DNA from 2 places in the Paenibacillus sp. YAE3 genome. Region 1 is predicted to be linked to the other one. Evidence: riboswitches for the same ligand, from Rfam matches in the RefSeq annotation. Region 1 holds a riboswitch; the other holds the start of a gene.
The links. A riboswitch is a leader RNA that binds a small molecule or an ion and turns the genes downstream of it on or off. The one in region 1 is predicted to bind cyclic di-AMP.

Region 1 (10,669 bases):
ATTTTCACCTGTTTAAAGACGGGAATGATCGAAGCCGGGTCGGTCGAGGCAATGACGGCGGCCGCGAGAAACGAAACGATCCAATCGAGCCCAAACAAAAAATGTACCGCGGCGCCCACGATGCCTGTCGTAATAATTACGCCGGGGACGCTCAATAGAGACAGGGTGATCCAAACCTTTCGCAGTCCGCCAAAGCTCAGGTTCCGGCCGCCATCGAACAGGATCAAAGCCGAGCCGGCCGTCAAAATAAACTGATTGATCAGCGAGCTGCTTTCCGCATGGATCAGGTGCAGACCTCTCCCCAGCACCATGCCGGCGATGATAAACACGGCAACGTCCGGCAAACGAAGCCAGGATGCCAGCCTTCCGGCCAACATCCCGACGGTAATGATAAAGAGCAGCAGGATTAAAATATGATGAATGATTTCGGTCGTCTGGGTTTCCACGTTAACTTACTCCCATCTAGTCTGCATTGACGGCTTCGCTTTCGAACCGGTCGATGTTGTCGTTCGCGCCGATGATCACCATAATGTCGCCGGCGCGGAGCTGATCCATTGCGGTCGGAGCGACGATCACTTTTCCCTGGCGGTGGATCGCCACGATGCTGCAGCCGAATTTGGCGCGGGTGTTGATTTCGTTTAACGTTTTGCAGTCCAGTTTTTCAGGCACCTTCATTTCGACGATGCTGTATTCCTTGGACAACTCGATGTAGTCGAGCAGGTTCGGCGTCACGAGCTGATGGGCAACCCGGATCCCCATGTCCTTTTCCGGAAAAATGACCCGGTCGACGCCCAGCTTCTCCAGCGCGCGCCCGTGAAGCACCGAAATCGCCTTGGCCACGACCGTGCGCACGCCCAAATCCTTCAGCAAAATCGCGGCCAGGATGCTCATCTGGATATCGTCTCCGATCGCGACGATGCCGCAGTCGAAATTGCGGATCCCGAGCGATTTGAGGACTTCCTCGTCCGTGGCGTCGGCCACGACGGCATGCGTCAAATATTCGCTCATGTCGCTGACGACTTCCTCGTTTTTATCGACCCCGAGCACCTCGTATCCCAAATCGACGAGCTCGAGTGCAAGGCTGGAGCCGAAACGTCCCAGACCGATGACGACAAACTGCTGTGTTTTCATTCTCTCCTGATACTCCTTATTTAATCAATTTCTGTTTTCTTTGAAACTAGCCGATAATGATTTTGCCTTCCGGATGCCGGTACAGCTCTTTGCCTTTTTTCGGGCCAAGTGCGTAAGCCAGGGTCAGCGGCCCAAGCCGTCCCGCAAACATCGTGAGACAGATCAATATTTTGCCGACCAGCGTCAAATGCTGCGTAAGTCCAAGCGAAAGCCCGACCGTCCCGAAAGCCGAAGTCGTTTCATACAAAATGGTCAAAAAGTTGCTGTCCTCCGTCGTCGAAAGCACCATCGACACCCCGACCACCAGAAACAACGCGAGGAAGGTGATCGTCAGCGCCTTAAAGATGCGATCCTGCGCCAGGCGGTAGCGGTAAAGCACGATATCGTCGCGTCCGCGGATCATGGCGATGACCGCGCCGACCAGAATGGTGAAGGTGGTCGTTTTGATCCCGCCTCCGGTGGATCCCGGCGATGCGCCGATAAACATCAGGATGACCATGAAAAATTGGGACGCTTGCCGCATGCTTGCGAGATCCAGCGTGTTGGCCCCCGCGGTCCGCGGCGAAACCGATTGGAAAAACGACGCAAGAATTTTGCCGCCCCAATTCAAGGAACCGAGCGTTTTCGGGTTCGTGAATTCGAAAACGAAAATGACGATCGCCCCGATCAGAATCAGCGCCCCGGTCATGGACAGCACGATTTTCGTATGCAGCGAAAGCTTCCGTTTGTGCCGGTAATCCACCAGGTCCGACATGACAATAAATCCGATCCCGCCCGAAACGATCAAAAACATGACGACGATATTGACGAGCGGATCGTACACATACCCCGTCAGGCTGTTGAAATGGCCGAAAAGGTCGAAGCCCGCGTTGTTGAACATCGATACCCCGTGAAATATCCCGAAGTACACCGCCCGGCCGACCGGCATGTCAAAGGACCAGCGGATGGCGAACAAAACCGCTCCGCAGCCTTCGATCACGAGCGAAAAGATAAGCACCTTCCGGATCAGCCGCACGATGCCCTCCATCGTGTTCTGGTTCATCGCTTCCTGGAGGATCAGGCGGTCGCGCAGCGAAATCTTCCGCTTCAGCACGAGGGAAAACAAGGTGGCCATCGTCATGAAGCCGAGCCCCCCGACCTGAATCAGCAGCATAATAACGACTTGTCCGAAGGTGCTGAAAAACGTTCCCGTATCCTTAACAACCAAACCGGTAACGCAAGTCGCCGAAGTCGCCGTAAACAAAGCATCGATGAACCGGAGCGGCTTGCCCGTCGTGTTCGAAATCGGCAAGGTGAGAAGTATGGCTCCGATCAATATAATGCCGGCGAACCCCAATACAAGAATTTGCGGGGGAGCCAATCGAAACCACCTGATTTTCGCTGTCAACATAGTCACCTCTTTAAAAAAGTCAAAAGAAAAAAAGCATCGGAAATCCAATGCCTTTCGGTTTGGTTCCTGCTGCATAACGCCTACGAGGTTAGCTGACGGATTCGGGCATGCACAGGTTGCCCTATTCGCTATGGATAAAAGCGAAATTCACCCCAAAATAATGGTTCCCCCGTTTTCATATCGAAATTCGGCGTACGGATTATTCATTTGCTTCAAAGATTATAATCCTATTCGTTTTACATCACAAAGCCATTATTCGAATGAATACGTGGGAATACGGCCCGATTGCATCGCAAATCTCATAAAAGTCTGCCTTTCTCTCGCGTTTACAATCACTTTCCACGATTTTCATCATTTTTTCACGGCCAATGAGGGAGAAAACTGGCTTTCGAGGGACATCGTATGCTATGTTTACGTTTATACTAGGTATATATCTTTACAATCCAAACAAAGGGGGCATTTCATGAATCCCGTCGGACAACCGCTGCGGCTCAAAGCCAATTACAAATGGCTGGGCATTTTTGCGGTCATCGGGCTCGTTTTATTCGTCTTGTTCCAGATTCTCCCTTCCACCGCCTCGGAAACGCTGGAGCAGCAAAACACGAAGGTCATCAGCAAGGCGGAGGCCCAACGCGCCGCGGAGGCCTTCATGCAAAACACGCTGCATTTGGAGCCGGACCCGAGCAAGGACGCGGTTATCACGTACCAGTCCAACTCGGATCTATACGGCTATTTGTCGCGGGAAAAGCTGCTGAACGAATACAACAAAACGTTTGAAAAAAGTTATCCCTACGACGTGTTCCGCGTCCGTTTGGCCGAACGCCAAAACGAAGGTTACGCCAATATCGACGTACATATGAATTCGGGCAAGGTCGTCGCTTTTTCCGTTACGCCCCGCTATTCGAATTATGCCGCGGCCATGGCGGACCCGAATAAAACCAAACGCGAAACCAAGCTGAAAATCGTGGAAGGCGGCCTGTCGCTGGAGAAAAAAGAAGAGCTTGCCGCACCTTGGCTGCAGCAAATGGGTTACGACCCGGGCAAGCTGGAGCTGTCGACCAAGGAGAACGAGGCGGGACTCGTATACACCGACCCGAACCGGACGATCGGCCGTTCAAGCCTTCAAGTCAAATTGACGTTCGAGGAAGGGAAAGTTCATTCCTTCGAACAGACCTTTAGCGTGCCCGAAGCGCATGCGGCCTACGTCGAAAAGGAAACGTCCAAAGCCAAATGGCTTACCATCTTAGGCTACGGTCTGCTGACGTTTGTCCTAGGCGTACTGGCCATCGTATACAGCGCGTTGACCCGGGCCCATACGTCGTTCAAGAGGGGCATTTTCCTGAGCGTGTTTTATTTTGCGGTCGCCACGTTCAGCACGTACAACATGCTGCCGGTATTTCAAGGCGAGGGGGTTTCGAATTTCGGCCTTGTCTTCATGCTCGGTTTCCAGACCTTCTTTAACCTGGTGATGGCTGCCCTTTTGTACTTCTCGCTCGTGGGCGGGGACGGTTTATGGCGCAAAGCCGGCATCAATGCCTGGGCCAAAGCCAAAGAACCCGGCTACGGGCCTTACGTGCTGCACAGCATGTACACCGGGTACCTATGGGCGTTTATTCTGATGGGCGTCCAGTCCGTCATTTACATCGTGCTCGACAAAACGATCCACAGCTGGTCGACGACCGATGCCACGCAATCGCCGTACAACATGTTATATCCTTGGCTGCTGCCGATTATGGCGTGGATGGCGGGTATTTCCGAGGAAGCGGTCTACCGCCTGTTCGGCATTCCGATGCTGAAAAAGCTGCTGCGCAGCACGTTTGCCGCCTGCCTGATCACGACGCTGATTTGGGCGCTCGGACACACGCTTTATCCGATTTACCCCGTCATTACGCGTCCGATCGAACTGACGGTCATCGGGCTGCTGTTCAGCTTCATTTTCTTAAAGCACGGCTACATCGCCGCCATGTTCAGCCACGTCGTCTTCGACAGCGTCCTGATGAGCTTCAGCCTGTTCGCGCTGGGCGACGTGCCGGACATCATCGCGGGCATCGTCACGATCGTCATGCCTGCCGTCGTCGCTTATATCGTTTACCTGTACAACCGCAACAAAAAGAAAGAGGAGCCATATGTCATGACTCCTCATCCCGGAGGGCTGCAATAATTTGTTTGGCGAGCTTGTCTCCGATGGAAAGAGGCCGGAAATCTTCGATGCTGGCCTCTTTTATTTTTTTCAGCGATCCGAAATGCTTCAGCAGCAGCTTGCGCCGCTTCTCGCCGATGCCCGGGATCGAATCGAGCTTGGACGCGACCATCGACTTGCCCCGCTGTTCGCGGTGGAACGAGATGGCAAAACGGTGAACCTCGTCCTGAATCCGCTGCAGCAAATAAAACTCCTGGCTGTCGCGCGGCAGGTCGACCGGCTCCGGCGGGTCGCCGACCATAAGCTGGGCCGTTCTATGTTTGGCGTCCTTGACGAGTCCGCATACCGGGATGAACAAACCGAGCTCGTTTTCAAGCACGTCGACCGCGGCCGAAATTTGGCCCTTGCCTCCGTCCACGACGATGAGATCGGGCATTTCCAGGTTCTCCTTCAGCACGCGTTCATACCGGCGGCGGATGACCTCGCGCATCGTTTCGTAATCGTCCGGTCCTTGCACGGTACGGACCTTATATTTGCGGTACTCCTTTTTATCCGGCTTCCCGTCGATGAAAACGACCATGGCGGATACGGGATTGGCCCCTTGGATATTCGAGTTGTCGAAAGCTTCGATACGGTGAAGATGTTCGATGCCGATATATTGGCCCAAGTTAGCTGCCGCTTTCAGCGTTCTTTCCTCGTCCCGCTCGATCAGCCGGAATTTTTCGTCCAAGGACACCTTCGCGTTTTCCACGGCCATGCCGACCATCTGCCGTTTTTGGCCGCGCTGCGGCACGAGCACTTTGACGCCCAGCCATTCCTGAAGGGAGGCAGCCGCGCTGTGCGCATCCAAAACGTCGCCGCCGTTTTCCGTTTCCGCCGCCGCCTTGTCCGAGCCTTCGGCATCCTTCCCGGAATCGGGCAGCAGTATTTCCTGCGGCAGGGCCGGGTTGTCGCTGTAATATTGGGTCACGAACGACATAAAATCGCTGTACGCCTCGCCGTAAAACGGAAACGCCGAAGCATGGCGCTGAACCATCTTTCCTTGGCGCATGTACAAAATCTGCACGCACATCCAGCCTTTGTCGACGGCGAAACCAAGCACGTCGCGGTCTTTTGCGTCGGACGTCGTAATTTTTTGTTTCTGCATGATGGCCTCGATGTTCATGATTTGGTCGCGAAGTTCCTTGGCCCGTTCGAAATACAATTCTTCGGCCGCCTCTTCCATCTTCCGCTGCAGCTCTTTTTTGATCTCCTCATGCCCGCCGCTCAGAAACGACTGTATTTCCTGGGTAATCCGTTCGTATTCCGAAGGGTCGACTTCTTTTTCGCAAGGCGCGAGGCATTGGCCCATATGGTAATACAGGCAAACCTCCTTCGGCATGACGCCGCATTTGCGGAGCGGATACATCCGGTCGAGCAGCTTTTTGGTCTGCTGGGCGGCGTAAGCGTTCGGGTATGGCCCGAAATATTTGGCCTTGTCCTTCAGCACGCGCCGCGTGACTTCCAGGCGGGGATGCGCCTCGTAAGTGATCTTGATGTAAGGGAACGTTTTGTCGTCCTTCAGCAGCACGTTATATTTGGGCTGGTGCATTTTGATCAGGTTGCATTCCAAAATGAGCGCCTCGATATTGCTCCCGGTGACGATATATTCGAAATCGCGGATATCCGCTACAAGCCGCTGGGTTTTTCCGTTATGGCTGCCGGTAAAATAGGATCGGACCCGGTTTTTCAGCACTTTGGCCTTGCCGACGTAGATAATGGTGCCTGCCGCGTTTTTCATGAGGTAGCATCCGGGCAAATCCGGCAGCAGCGCCAGCTTGTTGCGGATGTTTTCCTGCGCTTTTTCCAGCTCGGCTAACGTTTCTGTCTTTTTTTCGTCCATATATTCCGCTCTCCCCCTCTCCATAACATGTATCAAGAATCGGAAATATAACTTTTATTATATGGGGAATTCTCCAAAATCCAAAGCGCATTTTTATGGGAGAATATACAACAGGCCTGAAAAAAGGCGGCTATGTGAACGCAGCAAAGCGCCCCCGGAAGTTCCGGAGGCGCATCTTATGGCTGATCATGCATTTGGCTTGGATTACTGGTGTTTGGAGATGATGTTTTTCAGGTTTTCCTTGGAATTCAATCCAACCACTTTGTCAACCGGCTGGCCGTCTTTGAAGAAGATCAGCGTCGGGATGCTCATAACGCCGAAACGGGAAGCCGTTTCCGGATTTTCATCCACGTTCAACTTCGCGATTTTGACGGAGTCGCCCATTTCGTTTGCGAGCTCATCCAGAATCGGAGCGATCATTTTGCAAGGGCCGCACCATGGTGCCCAGAAATCAACCAATACTGTACCTTGGCCTTCAATTTCAGCATTAAAGGATTGGTCAGTTACGTTTACAATAGCCATAATATTTCTCCTCCTTATAAAAAGCTGAATTTCATCGAAACTTCAGGATTTGTGAAAATCCTCAACTGAAATGTCTTAGCGGACAGTTTTAGTATACCACAATTTTTTCAGAAATGTAAATTCCTTAATTACAGATCTTGCTTCGGCTGTCCTGACCGGCGTGAACCAGCTTATTGTACCCTAAAGTATTCGCCATATATTCTTTACAAATTCTTTGGACTTTGGGTATACTAAGGTTAACTCGGGTTTCTGTGTCAATGACCGCGCTCATTTACATAAAGTGAAACCATCCTGAGGAGGCATTGTATTCATGGATGCAAACGTGCACGCTAACGACCCGCGGGAACACGTAAACGAAGAGCCGCGCAATGACTTGATGGATCTGATGAACGGCTTCGGGGGCATGGCTTTGTTCATGACTCTGATTTTCGCGATCATGGTCATCATCAAGTTCGTGATCTCCGGCTAACATGCTCATCGCTGAAGCGATAGCAAAAAGCCTGGCCTTTCCGCCGCTTCGGCAGAAGGTCAGGCTTTTTTCAATTTCTTGGTGATTCACGTTCAGGAACGAACCCGGCGCTGGTTTTCCCCATGCAGATGCACCTCGTCGACAAAAGGCAAAATCCGGTCCATCAGCCGCTGCCCTTTGTACAATTCCTCTCCGTCCTTGCTTGTAAAGCTGAGATGCTTTTCCAGGCCCGCCAGATCGTAATTGGACGTATAAAAGGTCGGCTTGCGGTTCATCCGGTAATTGAGGATCGCTCCGAGCACATGATCGCGTACCCACGGGCTCAAATTTTCCGCTCCGATGTCGTCGAAAATAAGCAGGTCGCAGTTTTTCATGACCTCCACCGTTTCTTTCAGCTTTTGGCTGTCCTGAAGCATCGATTTCAGGTCCTCCACGAAGTCGGGCATGTAGACAATGACGCCGGTGTAACCCGCGATCGCCAGCTCATGGAGCAGATAGCTCATCAGGAACGTTTTTCCCGTCCCGAAGGAGCCGAACAAATACAGTCCTTTCGGCGTGAGCCCCTGCTCCTTCACTTCGCGGATATAGCGGAAAACATGGCTGACCGCCGGCGCGCGCAGCCGGTCTTTCCCCATGATTTCCACTTCGTTGTACCCTTCCGCAAGCGCCCGTTCATCGACGTAAAAGCTGCGGATCCGTTTCCTGATTCTCTCTTCGTTTTGTCTCGCGATGTGCAGCGCGCACGGGGCTTTGCGCTCGACCAATTCCCGCCGCCCGTTCTGCTCGGCCATCTCCAGCTTGGAGTAGTGGCCTTCGAAATCGTTGGGGCATCTGTCGAGCCCCGGACAGTTTTGGCAGTTGCGCCGGTCGTTGACGTATTGGTAAAGCCGCGGCAAATTGGCGCGCAGCCGGTCTTCGTCCATCTCCGGATGTTCGGCGCGCAGCTCCTTGACGATCGGATCGCGAAGCAGGTCCTCGAAAATCGCCTGCGATCTTTGCAAAAACGACGGTCCGTTCATTTGTTTTAACACTTGGCCTAACGATTCCAACTTGTATGCTCCTCCTTCCCGTCAAGTGATGCACGATGCCGTCACTTGTTTTTGCTCGCCTGCATTTCGGCGGCCATCCGCAGCATCTCTTCGAATTCTTCCTCGCTGACGGCGTTTGCGGTCCCGCTCTCTTGCGCAATCGGAATGTCAGGCTTTAACCTGGCCGCCTTGCTGCCGTATGTACGGGTCCTTCCGCCCCCGGAAGCGGCTGCCTGCTTGCCTTTCACCTTGGATTGGTCGCGGATGTATTGAACGGCTTTTTCGTACGTGTTCACCTGCTTCAGCAGCATGTTGGAAGCGATCGCTTCGACGAAATTGCGGTTGATGCGCTGCTCGTTGCCGCCCGAGGTCAATAAGGACATTAAATAATGGATCAGAACGTTGATGACTTCCCCGGGAAGCTTGTAGCTGTGGTCGATCTTTTCGAAAATATCGAAAAAGTTGTCCGGCACCGCCCCCGGAAAAAACGTCCTCAGCAGACGCGTGTACGGTTCATTGCGCAGCATCATGTTGTATTGGTGGATGTCGCATTTGGATTGGAACTGGACCGGAACGTCCACGTAATATTCCATTTCGACCGCATGTTCCATCGGCGCCGGCTCAGCCGGATCCTCAGGCTGCCTGAGCGCTACCACCTTCCCGGCATACACCTCGCGCTGCTCCTGGCGCCGTTTATCCTGACGGAATTGCAGGTTGGCCCTGCGCTCAAGCTCTTCAAGCGCGACGCTGCCATCGGGAGCGAACGCCCCGTCTTCGTCCAGCAGCCGGCATAAATCCTGCACGCTCAGGTCGTATTTATGCACGACGTAATTCAGGACCCCCATCTGCTCATGGTTGAAGCGGAGCTTTTCGACATGGGTCCGGTTGACCGAGTCTTTCGGAAAACGGAGAATGATGTCGGCATAATTCAGCGCATTTTCGTCAGCATGAACCCTAACCCCCGGCTGCCTTGCCGAAGACACCTCGGAAAGCGCCTGCTCCAGCTCGTAATCGATGACATGCGTGTTCAGCTCGAAAATGTCGTAAAACGCGAGCGAGATGTTTTCCTTATGTCCTCCCCCCGGTCCCGACAGTTCCTCCGGTTCGCACGCCCAAAGCTCCTCGCGGAGCGCCAGCACCGCAAACTTGCCGATTTTGTCCCGAAGCAGCAGCGTCAGATGCTGGGTATTAAAAAATTCGGCCGGCGACAATGGCTGCTGAAGCTCGTATTCGTAAACGTAATCCTCCTGCTCCGGCATATATATGCGGCAGGTTTGAAGCAGCCCGACCGCTTCCAGAAGCGAGGCCTGCTCGATCAGGTACCGGCGGCCTTTTTCGCTGGGCTCGAGTCCCAGGGTCAAAAACAGGCGCCGCTGCTGTTCAAGCGGAGAATAACCCAATTTCTCTATAGGAATCTGCTGAAACAGCAGATGGTACAAACTGATGGCGAAGGCTCCGACCATGGGCTGATAAACCGAGCTGAGCATCCTGCTGTCCAGACTGCTTAAACAAAAATCACGATAAACGCAAAACCTGTGATTTTCCGTAAAATGCAGCAGGCTCTTCATGTGCATATTTTGGCTCCTCCCATCGTAACGTAGACTTTCTCTATTCTATCATAAAAGGAATCCCCGCTCCGATATATTTCGACGATTATTTTATCCCCAAATGAATCCAGTCTGCCAAATCCCGGATGACGAATTCGGGAACGTTCGAGGCGAATCGATATTCGTCGCCCGTCGAAGGCCGGTCGTACAAAGCGTACATATGGTTCAGCCCGGGATATAATTTGCAGCTGACGTCCGTCCGTGTCCCCAGCGCCTGCTTCCATACCTTCAAACTGGAGGGGGGAACCTGCACGTCATTGCCCCCCTGGAGAATGAAAAGGGGCACATCCTGTCTGCGGGCGATCATCGGGCCGCTGTATTCCCGTATATCGAACCACCAATAGGCGTTAGGCAGCGGAAAATCGGCCGGCAAACGCGCCTTGGAATAACGGTCGTCGTGCAGCATGTCCACCGCCCGACGCCACGTATGCAGGTTCGCTTGCTTGCGCTCCAGCTCCGCCCCGGTTTCGCCCTCTTCTTCCGCCCGCTTCAAAATGCCT
Region 2 (10,669 bases), on a different contig from region 1:
CCCCGCTTAACGCGTCCTGCCAATCCGTGGCCTCCATCGGATGCGACAGCGTTTGCTTTTGCGCCGTATTGTTCATCCAGATCGTGAAATGATCCTGGTCGTCGGCGCGTTCGTAGATGATGCACGGGTTTCCCGGCTCGGCTTTGAGGAACCGGAATCTGCCTTCGCGCAGCGCCTTATGGGTTTTGCGGAGACCGATCATCAATTTGTAGAAATCGTATAGGTCGCGGTCCTGCTTGTCCTTTTCCCAAATCATGCATTTGCGGCAGTCCGGATCTCCGTCGCCGGCAAGGCCGACTTCATCGCCGTAAAAGATGCAGGGCGTCCCCATATACGTAAAAAGAAACACGACGGAAAGCTTCATTTTTCGTTTGTCCCCGCCGAGCCGGGTTAATAAACGCGGCGTGTCATGGCTGCACAGCATGTTAAAAACGACCTCGTTCGTCTGCTGGGGATAACGCATCAGAAGCGAACTCATGCGATCGGAAAAAGCCGCGCCGTCCATGCCGCCGTTAAAAAATTCGAGCACTTTGTCGGCAAACGGGTAATTCATCACCGAATCGAATTGGTCGCCCATAAGCCAAGCGAGCGAATCGCTCCATACTTCTCCGACGATATACGCCTCCGGATTCGCTTTTTTGACCACGTTTCGGAAATCGCGCCAGAAATGATGGTCGATTTCGTTTGCGACGTCCAGGCGCCAGCCGTCCAGGTTGATTTCTTTGATCCAATATTCGGCCACGTCGAGCAAATAGGCTTTGACTTCGGGATTGGCCGTGTTGAATTTCGGCATGTTCCCGAAAAAGCCGAAGGTATCGTACGTCGCGATTCCGTTTTCGACCCGGACCGGAAATTTGTTGATATGGAACCAGTCCTTATATTTCGATTTTTCCCCGTTTCGGATCACGTCCTGGAACGGCGGGAACTGCTCGCTGCAATGATTGAACACGGCGTCGAGCATGACCCGGATGCCTTTGGCGTGGCATGCGTCGACCACCCGCTTGAGCAGCTCATTGTCCCCAAAGTGCGGGTCGACCTGCTTATAATCGACGATGTCGTATTTGTGGTTGGACGGCGACTTGAACAGCGGCGTAAAATAAATGGCGTTAATGCCCAGATCCGCCAGATCGTCCAGATGGTCCAGCACCCCTTGGAGGTCTCCACCGAAGTAGTTGTCCGTTTTCGGCTTGCCGCCCCAGGCTTCGGTTCCCGGCGGATCGTTGCGCGGGTCGCCGTTCGCGAACCGTTCGGGCATGATTTGATAGAACACGGCATCCTTGGCCCAATCCGGCACTTTGAACACATCGATTTCATGTATGTACGGGAATTCGTAATATCCCCCCGGCGGAGGCGGACAATTGCGGTAAATGCCGCTGTCGACCATGTACACCGTTTCGGAGCCGGCCGAAATGCGGAACCCGTAAGATAAACGTTTGTATTTGGGTTTGACCGCCGCCTCCCAATAATCGAACATTTCGTCGGAGGCCGCCTTGTCCATCGTAATTTCAAAATAGGTGGCCTTCCAGTCGTATTTGTCCCCGGTCATTGCGACGACCGAAGTCACATCGTTTTTTTTCGTTCGGAATCTCAAATGAATGGTCCGCGGATCGTAAGCATAAGCCCACTTGTTGCGGGGCACGTGGTATAAAGCCTCCAATAGCATGACACTGCACCTCCAATAAATCCTCTATATGCTGCCAATCATGCGGTCGCTCGTAACGGTAGTATGCTCCGAAGCATGATTCGGCAATGTATCATGTAGGTTAATTACCAATCTAAAGTCGAAATGAAACGGATAGGTCCAAGTGTCTGGAAATATATTGTAATTAGATGAAATTACGTGAAAATACATTGCATAAAAATGCAGTTTGTTGTACGATAAAACATGTTTTCTGAAAGCTGATTGCGACATGCCATCAAGTCCATACTAGCGTTAATCCAATCAAACAAAGACAAAGAACAAGGGGAGATAGATCATGAAAAAATGGGGTATTTTAACGGTATGCCTGGTGTTGGCCGGAAGTTTGATCGCCGGCTGCGGCAATAAATCGTCCGAGCAGGACGCCGGCCAAACTGGCAGCAAAACGGAAGGGAAAACGATTGTTCTCGGAACAAGCGCCGATTTTCCGCCATACGAATTCCACAAAATGATTGACGGCAAAGACCAGATCGTCGGTTTTGACATCGAAATCGCCAAAGAAATCGCCTCCGACATGGGCGCGACGCTGGAAGTGAAGGACATGGATTTCAAAGCGCTGCTCGGCGAATTGTCCACGGGCCGCGTCGATTTCGTCATTTCCGGGATGACCCCGGACGAAACCCGCAGAAAACAGGTGGATTTCTCCAACAACTATTATAAAGCGCAGCAAGCCGTCGTCGTCCGCGAAGCAGACAAAGACAAATACAAAACGATGGACTCGCTTAAGGGCGTATCCTTCGGCATCCAGACCGGTTCGATCCAGGAAGATATCGCCAAATCCATTCCTGGGGCCCAAATCACCGGCCTCGGCAAAATCAACGACATCATCATGCAGCTGAACTCCGGCCGCGTCGACGCGTCTATCATGGAAAAGCCGGTTGCGGAAGCTTTCATTAAAAACGTCAAAGGTCTGACGATTGCCGAAGCCGTGCCGGAATACGAAGAAGACGGTTATGCCATCGGCGTGAAAAAAGGCAACAAAGAGCTTCTCGACCAGATCAACAAAACGCTGGACCGCCTCAAATCGGAAAACAAAATCGATCAATTCGTATCCGAGGCAAGCGACCTCGCCGCGCAAAAATAAATTCGGCGACATAATAAATAGGCACGGAGGAAAAATATGCGGAAGCCATTTCCGCTATTTTTTCTGCCCCGGGGTGCCGGCGGCATGTCGAATCTATGAGGGATTCCGTGCTGCTTAATAAGCTCCGGTCCCAGTAATATAAGGAGGAACAGACCGTTACATGGACATTTTTAATATTTTTTGGACGTATCGCTCCTATTTCTTCACGGGAGTTCAATACACGCTGCTGCTTGCGGTCATCGGCGTTTTTTGCGGTTTTATACTCGGCATGCTGGTTTCGCTGCTGCGGATGTCCCGGATTCGGGTTCTTCGCTTCATCGGATCCATCTGGGTTGAGTTTTTGAGGGGAACGCCGATGCTCGTGCAGCTGTTCATCATCCATTACGGGCTCGTCTCGTTCGGCATCAAATTTTCAGCCATTGAGTCGGGCGCGATTACGTTAACGATCAACAGCTCCGCTTATTTGGCGGAAATTTTTCGGGCGGGCATTCAAGGCGTCGACAAAGGGCAGGCCGAAGCCGCCCGTTCGCTCGGGATGAGCAAAGCCATGACGATGAGGCATATCGTCCTTCCACAAGCTGTTAAAAGCGTGCTGCCGGCGATCGGCAACGAATTCATTACCATTATCAAAGAATCTTCGATCGTGTCCTTTATCGGGGTCGGCGATTTGATGTATCAAGCCGGGGCCGTCAACACCATCACGTATGATTACCTTAAACCGCTGCTGATCATCGCCGTGATTTATTTCATCATGACGTTTTTGCTTTCCAAGCTGCTTGGTTTGTTCGAAAGGAGGTTGAGAACGGATGATCACCGTTAAAGATCTGCATAAATCGTACGGAAAACTGGAGATTTTGAAAGGCGTCGACATCGAAATCGCAAAGGGGGAGGTCGTCGTCGTCATCGGCCCGAGCGGATCGGGGAAAAGCACCTTCCTCCGCTGCCTGAACTTGCTGGAAGTTCCCACGAGCGGCGAAATCATGTTTGAAGGCGAGTCGATCACCGGAAAACGGCATAACATCAACCTGACCCGCGAAAAAATGGGCATGGTGTTCCAGCAGTTTAACCTGTTCCCGCATAAAACGGTGCTGCAAAACATTACGCTGGCTCCGGTCAAAGTGAAAAAGATGCCGCAGGGCGAAGCTGAAAAAATCGCGATGGACCTGCTGCGGACCGTCGGGCTGGAAGACAAAAAGGATGCTTATCCTTCCCAGCTTTCCGGAGGGCAGAAGCAGCGGATCGCCATCGCGCGGGCGCTGGCCATGCAGCCTCACGTGATGCTGTTCGACGAACCGACGTCGGCGCTGGATCCCGAGATGGTCGGCGAGGTGCTCGAGGTCATGAAAAAGCTTGCCGAAGGCGGCATGACGATGGTCATCGTGACGCACGAGATGGGCTTCGCCAGAGAGGTCGGGGACCGCATTATCTTTATGGACGGCGGTAAAATCATGGAAGAAGGAACGCCTGCCGAGGTGTTCAACAATCCGCAAAATCCGCGAACCAAAGACTTTTTGAGCAAGGTACTATAGAGAACCCATATTTCAAGCTTCGGGCTTCGTTTCCTGCCCGGGGCTTTTTTTGTGCGATTGTAACTTTTGCTTCATTTTTTTTGAAATCTTTTTGCGCGAAAACGCCTTGATAATGGCACTTTTTTGGTGGAAGATTGCAATTTGGTAACATTTTCATGCGCACAGGTTACAAAATTGTGATATATTGAATGAGCCAAAACTTTGGAACGAAAAGTGCGGGGGACCATTTCCACCGTGAATCACCATGTTCACTTGGGGTGAATCGTATTCGATCGTAGGGTTGTCTCCTCAATCCGAACCCGACAGCTAACCTCGCAGGCATGAAGGATTTTAAGGAGGAACTATGAAAAAGAGATTTATGAAAATGAAGTTTTTTGCAGCGGCGCTTGGCATCGCATTGGCGGTACAGGCCGTGCCGGTCCATGCGGATTCCGTCCATGTAGCCAAGGAAGGCGACACTTACTATACGCTTTCGAAACAATACGGCGTGAACCTGAACCAATTGATGAACGCAAATCCGAACATACCGGCAACCAACATTTACGCCGGATTGAAGCTGAACATACCTGCAAGCGAAACGATGAAAGCCTATGCCGATCCTGCTCCGGTGGCGATTTCAGCATCGCTTAACGTCGATTCCGGCGAAAAAGTCGTCGAAGCTTGGGGCAAGACCTTCGCTTATAACAAAACGCTGAAAGTCAAAGCGACGGCATATTCCTCGGCCGCCAGCGAAAACGGCAAATGGGGAGCCGTCGACTATTTCGGGAACCCCTTGGAGCTCGGCACGATCGCGGTCGACCCGTCCGTCATTCCGCTCGGTACGAAAGTGCTCGTAACGGGGCACAGCTTCCCGGGCCTTCCGAAAAAAGCATTCGTGGCGACGGCCAGCGATACCGGCAGCGCGATCAAAGGCAACCGCATCGACATTTTCGTGCCGGGAAGCCCTCAGTCGGTCAGCAACTTCGGTTTCCAGGACGTCGAACTGTATTTCATTAAATAAGATGGCATCCCGTCATCTGCCAATATACCGGAACGCTAAAACAGCCTCTGCGATGAATTCGCGGAGGCTGTTTTGCGATTGAAGCCGTCATTTGTCTTTTTGGATTTTCAGCAGCTTCGGCACGGTCACGAACGTGTATCCCTTTTGCTTCAGTTCGCGAATGACTTCCGGCAAGGCTTCGATCGTTCCGGTCAAATCGGAAGTGCTTCCGCCTCCGGCATGCTGCAGGATGATGGAGCCTTGCCCGGCCGCGGTCATGATGTTTTTTTTGACGGTGTTTTTGCCGATGCCTTTCCAATCCAGCGAATCCACGTTCCAGTTCACGATTTTGTATCCTTCCCGCTTAGCCCAGCGCAGCTGGCTTTCGGTAATGTCCCCGTAAGGCGGCCGGATGAGCTTCGGCTTGTAGCCGGTCAGGCCGTACAAAATGTTTTCCGTTCGGATGATTTGGTCCATGTATTCGGACATGGTCAACTTGTGGAACTGGGGATGGTTGTAGGAATGATTTCCGATGACATGTCCCTCCCGCACGATGCGGGCGACAAGGTCGGGGTGTTTTTTGGCCCGGCTGCCGACGACAAAAAACGTCGCTTTCACTTTGTTTTCGGACAAGATGCGGAGCACCTGCGGCGTAAACCGGGGATCCGGGACGTCGTCGAACGTGAGGGCGATTTGCTTGACGCGGGGGCCGTGGATTTTGAACGTATCCGGATATTTTTTGATCAGCTGACCCAAGGTCAGCGTCTGGTTCTCCTGTCCTTTTTCCGCCCGGCTGGTTGCGCCGGTTTCCTTGGCGGGATGGGAGGGAGAGGGTTCTGTCAGCTTTGCCGCTTGAAGGCCGGGGTCTGGGCAAAGGAGGCTGATCAGAAGCAGCCCCAAACAGGCTTTGCCGAGATAGGCGTTTCTCATAACGGTAATCGGCTCCTTTCGGCGGTGTGCTCATAAATGAAACGGTCTCTACTGTTATGTCCCGAATTGGAAGGAATTATGATGGATGGGCCAAATCCATGCCGCATATTGCCAACATTCCGGGCCGAAGGTGTATAATAATGTGTGCAAACTTGTCCTGTTGAGCAAGATATAGGCATAACCACAAGACTAAAGCTCGCTGAAAGGAGACTTAAGCATGGCGGATTTATTTACACCTTACGTATTAAAGGGATTGTCATTAAAAAATCGGATCGTGATGCCTCCGATGTGCCAATATTCGGTACAGGCTGAAGATGGCGTTCCTAACAACTGGCATTTTGTGCATTATGTTTCCAGGGCGGTCGGCGGAACAGGACTGATCATCGTCGAGATGACGGCAGTGCATCCGGATGGGCGCATCACGAACCGGGATACGGGAATTTGGAGCGACGAGCAGATCCCCGCATACCGCAAAATCGTAAACGAAGTACATACGTACGGCACGCGGATCGGCATTCAGCTGGGGCACGCCGGACGAAAAGCCGAAGACGCGAACCCGCCGGTAGCGCCTTCCGCGATCCGTTTTGACGAGAAATACCGCACCCCGCGGGCGCTGACCACCGAAGAAGTGAAGGAACTTGTGCAGGCTTATAAGGAAGCTGCGAGAAGGGCCGTGGAAGCGGGCTTCGACACGGTTGAAATCCACGGCGCGCACGGGTATCTGATCCATCAATTCCATTCGCCGCTGACGAACCGGCGCGATGATGCCTACGGGCAGGATTTGCCCCTTTTTGGCGAGGAGGTCGTCAAAGCCGTCAAGGAGGCGGTGCCCGAAGAGATGCCCGTCATTATGCGCGTTTCTGCGCAGGAGTACGTCGACGGGGGATACGGCATAGAATACATTGCCGAAGTATGCCGCCGGTACCGGGATGCGGGAGTGGATATTTTTCACGTGTCGTCCGGTGGGGAAGGTCCGGTCGGTTCCAACGGAGGGCCGAAATCCGGTCCCGGTTACCAAGTGAATCTGGCCGAACAGCTGAAGGAAAAGCTGAACGTGCCGGTCATTGCCGTCGGACGGCTTGAAGGTTTCGAGGATGCCCAGAACGTGGTGCTGAACGGGCAGGCGGATTTGGTCGCGGTCGGCCGCGGCATGCTGAAGGACCCTTATTGGGCGTTGCATGCTTCGCAGGCGCTGGAGGGCAGCGCCAAAATTCCGAAACAGTACCTTCGCGGTTTCTGAGAAGCGAAAAAATTTTTTTCGATTTTTGAAACGACTTCGGTTTTGCGCCGTAAAAGAATATCATAAAGAACAAACTCAAACCTTTTAGGAGGAAATGACACGATGGCAATTTTTAAAAGATTACGCGACCTGACGATGTCCAACATTAACGCTATTATCGATAAAGCGGAAGATCCGGTGAAAATGACCGACCAATACATCCGCGATATGACGGAAGATCTTGAGGATGCGGAGAAAGCGGTAGCCGCGCAAATCGCGATCGAGAAAAAATTCAAGCAGCTCTACGAAGAACAACAAGCGCTCGTCGAAAAGCGCACCCAGCAAGCCCATACGGCCGCACAGGCCCAAAACGTGGAACTGGCGCGCCGCGCCCTGGAAGAAAAGAAAGCCGCGGAACAAAAAATGGCGGAATACAAAGCAAGCTACGACCAAAACAAAGCTGCTGCCGACAACCTTCGGAACAAGCTGGACGAAATGCGCAAACAGCTGACCGAAATGAAAAACAAGCGCGAGACGCTGGTAGCCCGTTATAACGCAGCGAAAGCGCAAACCGAAATCAACAAAGCGATGCAGGGCTTCAGCACGGACAGCGCTACAAGCGGCATGAAGCGCATGGAAGAAAAAATGCTGCAAATGGAGGCGCAAGCCGAAGCAAGCAACGAAATGTCCTCCAAAGGCAAATCCCTTGACGACGAGTTCGAACAGCTCGGCAAAGACAAAGCCGTGGAAGACGAGCTTGCCGCTCTGATGAAACAATACGAAAACAAGTAATACCGTCCGTAATTGAAGCGTAAGTTTGTAAAAGCAGCGAAGGGGATTGTGCACCATCCATGTCCCCCTTCGCTGCTCTGTTGTAACAACGAAAAAAGCTGACCTGTGGAGGCACGTGTCAATGGATTTTAACACGATTATGGCGATCCTCGTTTGGACAGGATCCGGAGCCCTGCTCCTGTTTATTCTTATGTTTGTGGACTCGCTGTTCACGAGATACAAGGACTTTGAGGAAGTCAAGGCGGGCAACATGGCGGTGACGACAAGACTTGTGCTGAAGCTGCTTGCGCAAGGTTACATTTTGTCCGCGTCCATTAGCACATCCAACAATTTGCTGGATGCCATCATGGTTTCCATCATTTCGTTCCTGATCTTGCTTGTATTGGAGGCCATCGTCCGGGTGCTTCTCCGGGTATGGGCCAAACTGGAGCTGGACGTCGGCACGCAGCAGGGAAAGATCGGTTACGGCTTGTTTGCAGGTTCGCTCCATCTGGTGGGGGCGTTAATTATTACCGCCTGCCTATAATTTAGAGTTTCGTCGCAGACTAAGTATGGAACGTAAGGAGTTATCACATTATGAGCGTATTTAAACGTATCGGCAACCTGTTTGCCAAACCCGAGCCGCCGAAAGCGGAAAAAAGCATGCTTTCCCTGATGCCGGGGGATATTTGCGAAGTGTCCCTGGTGACGTACGAAGTGACGGGAAGGGTCCATAACCGCGGACGCAACGCCGTTGTTCTTACGCTTCAGGACGGCAACACCATCATGTATTTGCACATCGAAGAGCGCGAAACGCTGCAGTATGCGCTGTACAGTCCGCTCGACGGACGGCTCGACAATCCGAGCGAGGTTCCGACTGAGCTGGAATTGGACGACAACGTTTTTTATCTGGAAGAAGAATACGAAGGCCATGTCATGATCAGCGGCAAAACGCCGTTTACCCAAAGCGGAGCGCAACACGTTTGGCAGTACCAATCGGACGATTACCGGCTGGTGCGGATCGAATGGCAGAACGGGCGTTTCATGCTTTACGAAGGAGAGAAAGTGCTGCCGGGAGACGTAAGGGTCATCCGGGCCAATTAGGAGTGATCGTATGAAAGGACGACACGGGCGGTCGCTGCTCAGCTTGAAAATCCTGCTTGTCATCAGCCTTGTCATGTCGCTTTTGACCGGGTGCGGAATCGGCGCTCCGAACGTGAAGGAAACGTATCCTTTGGAATCGGTGAACCGAAGCGGCAATGCGACCTCGTACGTATACCGCGCAGCGGATAAAACCGTCCCGGAAGTAGCGAAGGAACTATCGGACGAGAAAACGCCGGACCAAATGTCCAAAGAGGACGCCGAGCACATGTTTCTCGTTTACGGCCATGATTATTATCATCTGCAAAAGGATCCCAAAAAGGCAACCGACACGCTGATCGAAGTGGATTCCCAGGAATACGTCCAGAAAAACTACGATTCAAGCTTCCTGCAGGGTTATCTGACGGCAGCGCTCATCGGGCATCTATTCGACTCGTTCGGCGGGGGCGGTGGATACCGGGGGTATTCCAGCCGCGACATTTACCAGCCGAAGCAAGGGACGTACCACGCCCCGACTTCCAGCGACAAAAAGGTAGCGCCTCCGCTGACGGTGGAGAAAAAGGGTTCGATCTTCCGCCGGGGTTCGAGCGGAGGGGATTCGAGCGTCGGCTCGGGGGGCAGCATCTTTGACCGCAAACCGGATTCGACCACCCCATCGAGGGGGAAAATATCCCGCGGAGGCGGGTCGGGCGGCTTGTTTGAATCACCGAAAAAGTCGTACACCAAGCCGAAAACGAGGGTCGGTTCGGGAAAAATAACGCGAAGGTCGCGGAGATGACGGGAAAAGCAACGCACGAAGCATGGATTCGTGCGTTTTTTTGTGTCATGATAGAGGCATGAGTGTATTGGGTGAACGAGAAGAGGAAGGTGTTTTACGACATGAACATGCAAACGAAAGACGAACGCGATAAATTCCATCGCAAACCGCTGCAAGTCAAGGCCGCCCAGCAATTGCTCGCGGCGTACGGGAAACCCGGTCCCATCGAAACGGTTCCTTTGGAAGAAAGCGATGGCCGGTATTTGGCGGAGGAAATCCGGGCCCCGCATCCGTTTCCGCGTTTCCGCCGTTCCGGCATGGACGGGTACGCCGTCCGATCGGAGGATACGGCAAGCGCCGGCTCGGATCGAATGGTCTGGCTGGACGTCATCGACGAGATCCCTTGCGGCTCCGTCTCCGGGAAAACGATCACGCCGGGAACCGCGGCCCGCATCATGACGGGAGCCCAGGTGCCGGAAGGCGCGGATGCGGTGGTGATGCTGGAAATGACCGAGCTTCGCGAACATGGGGGACGGGTGCAAATGGGACTCAAGCGAAGCATCGAACCCGGGAAAAACGTGACGCCGATCGGCTTTGAAG

Region 2: linked by a shared signal. The riboswitch ahead of AC27KL_RS03745 (3D domain-containing protein) and the one ahead of AC27KL_RS13685 (TrkH family potassium uptake protein) in region 1 are both predicted to bind cyclic di-AMP.

The regions. Positions count from the first base shown of each region.
Region 1 covers NZ_BAAIYF010000006.1:196,272-206,940, forward strand. The annotation lists gene AC27KL_RS13675 (cation:proton antiporter) at 1-446, opposite strand, end outside; gene AC27KL_RS13680 (potassium channel family protein) at 463-1,131, opposite strand; gene AC27KL_RS13685 (TrkH family potassium uptake protein) at 1,178-2,518, opposite strand; cyclic di-AMP (ydaO/yuaA leader) riboswitch at 2,584-2,724, opposite strand; gene AC27KL_RS13690 (CPBP family intramembrane glutamic endopeptidase) at 2,985-4,682, shown strand; gene uvrC (excinuclease ABC subunit UvrC) at 4,651-6,543, opposite strand; gene trxA (thioredoxin) at 6,748-7,065, opposite strand; gene AC27KL_RS13705 (YqzM family protein) at 7,376-7,534, shown strand; gene dnaI (primosomal protein DnaI) at 7,627-8,583, opposite strand; gene AC27KL_RS13715 (replication initiation and membrane attachment family protein) at 8,625-10,136, opposite strand; gene AC27KL_RS13720 (alpha/beta hydrolase family protein) at 10,216-10,669, opposite strand, start outside.
Region 2 covers NZ_BAAIYF010000002.1:188,404-199,072, reverse strand. The annotation lists gene AC27KL_RS03765 (alpha-glycosidase) at 1-1,663, opposite strand, end outside; gene AC27KL_RS03760 (transporter substrate-binding domain-containing protein) at 1,977-2,783, shown strand; gene AC27KL_RS03755 (amino acid ABC transporter permease) at 2,944-3,603, shown strand; gene AC27KL_RS03750 (amino acid ABC transporter ATP-binding protein) at 3,590-4,312, shown strand; cyclic di-AMP (ydaO/yuaA leader) riboswitch at 4,494-4,648, shown strand; gene AC27KL_RS03745 (3D domain-containing protein) at 4,656-5,312, shown strand; gene AC27KL_RS03740 (polysaccharide deacetylase family protein) at 5,400-6,221, opposite strand; gene AC27KL_RS03735 (NADH:flavin oxidoreductase/NADH oxidase) at 6,439-7,461, shown strand; gene AC27KL_RS03730 (PspA/IM30 family protein) at 7,564-8,232, shown strand; gene AC27KL_RS03725 (DUF350 domain-containing protein) at 8,354-8,758, shown strand; gene AC27KL_RS03720 (DUF4178 domain-containing protein) at 8,809-9,315, shown strand; gene AC27KL_RS03715 (DUF4247 domain-containing protein) at 9,326-10,090, shown strand; gene AC27KL_RS03710 (molybdopterin molybdotransferase MoeA) at 10,192-10,669, shown strand, end outside.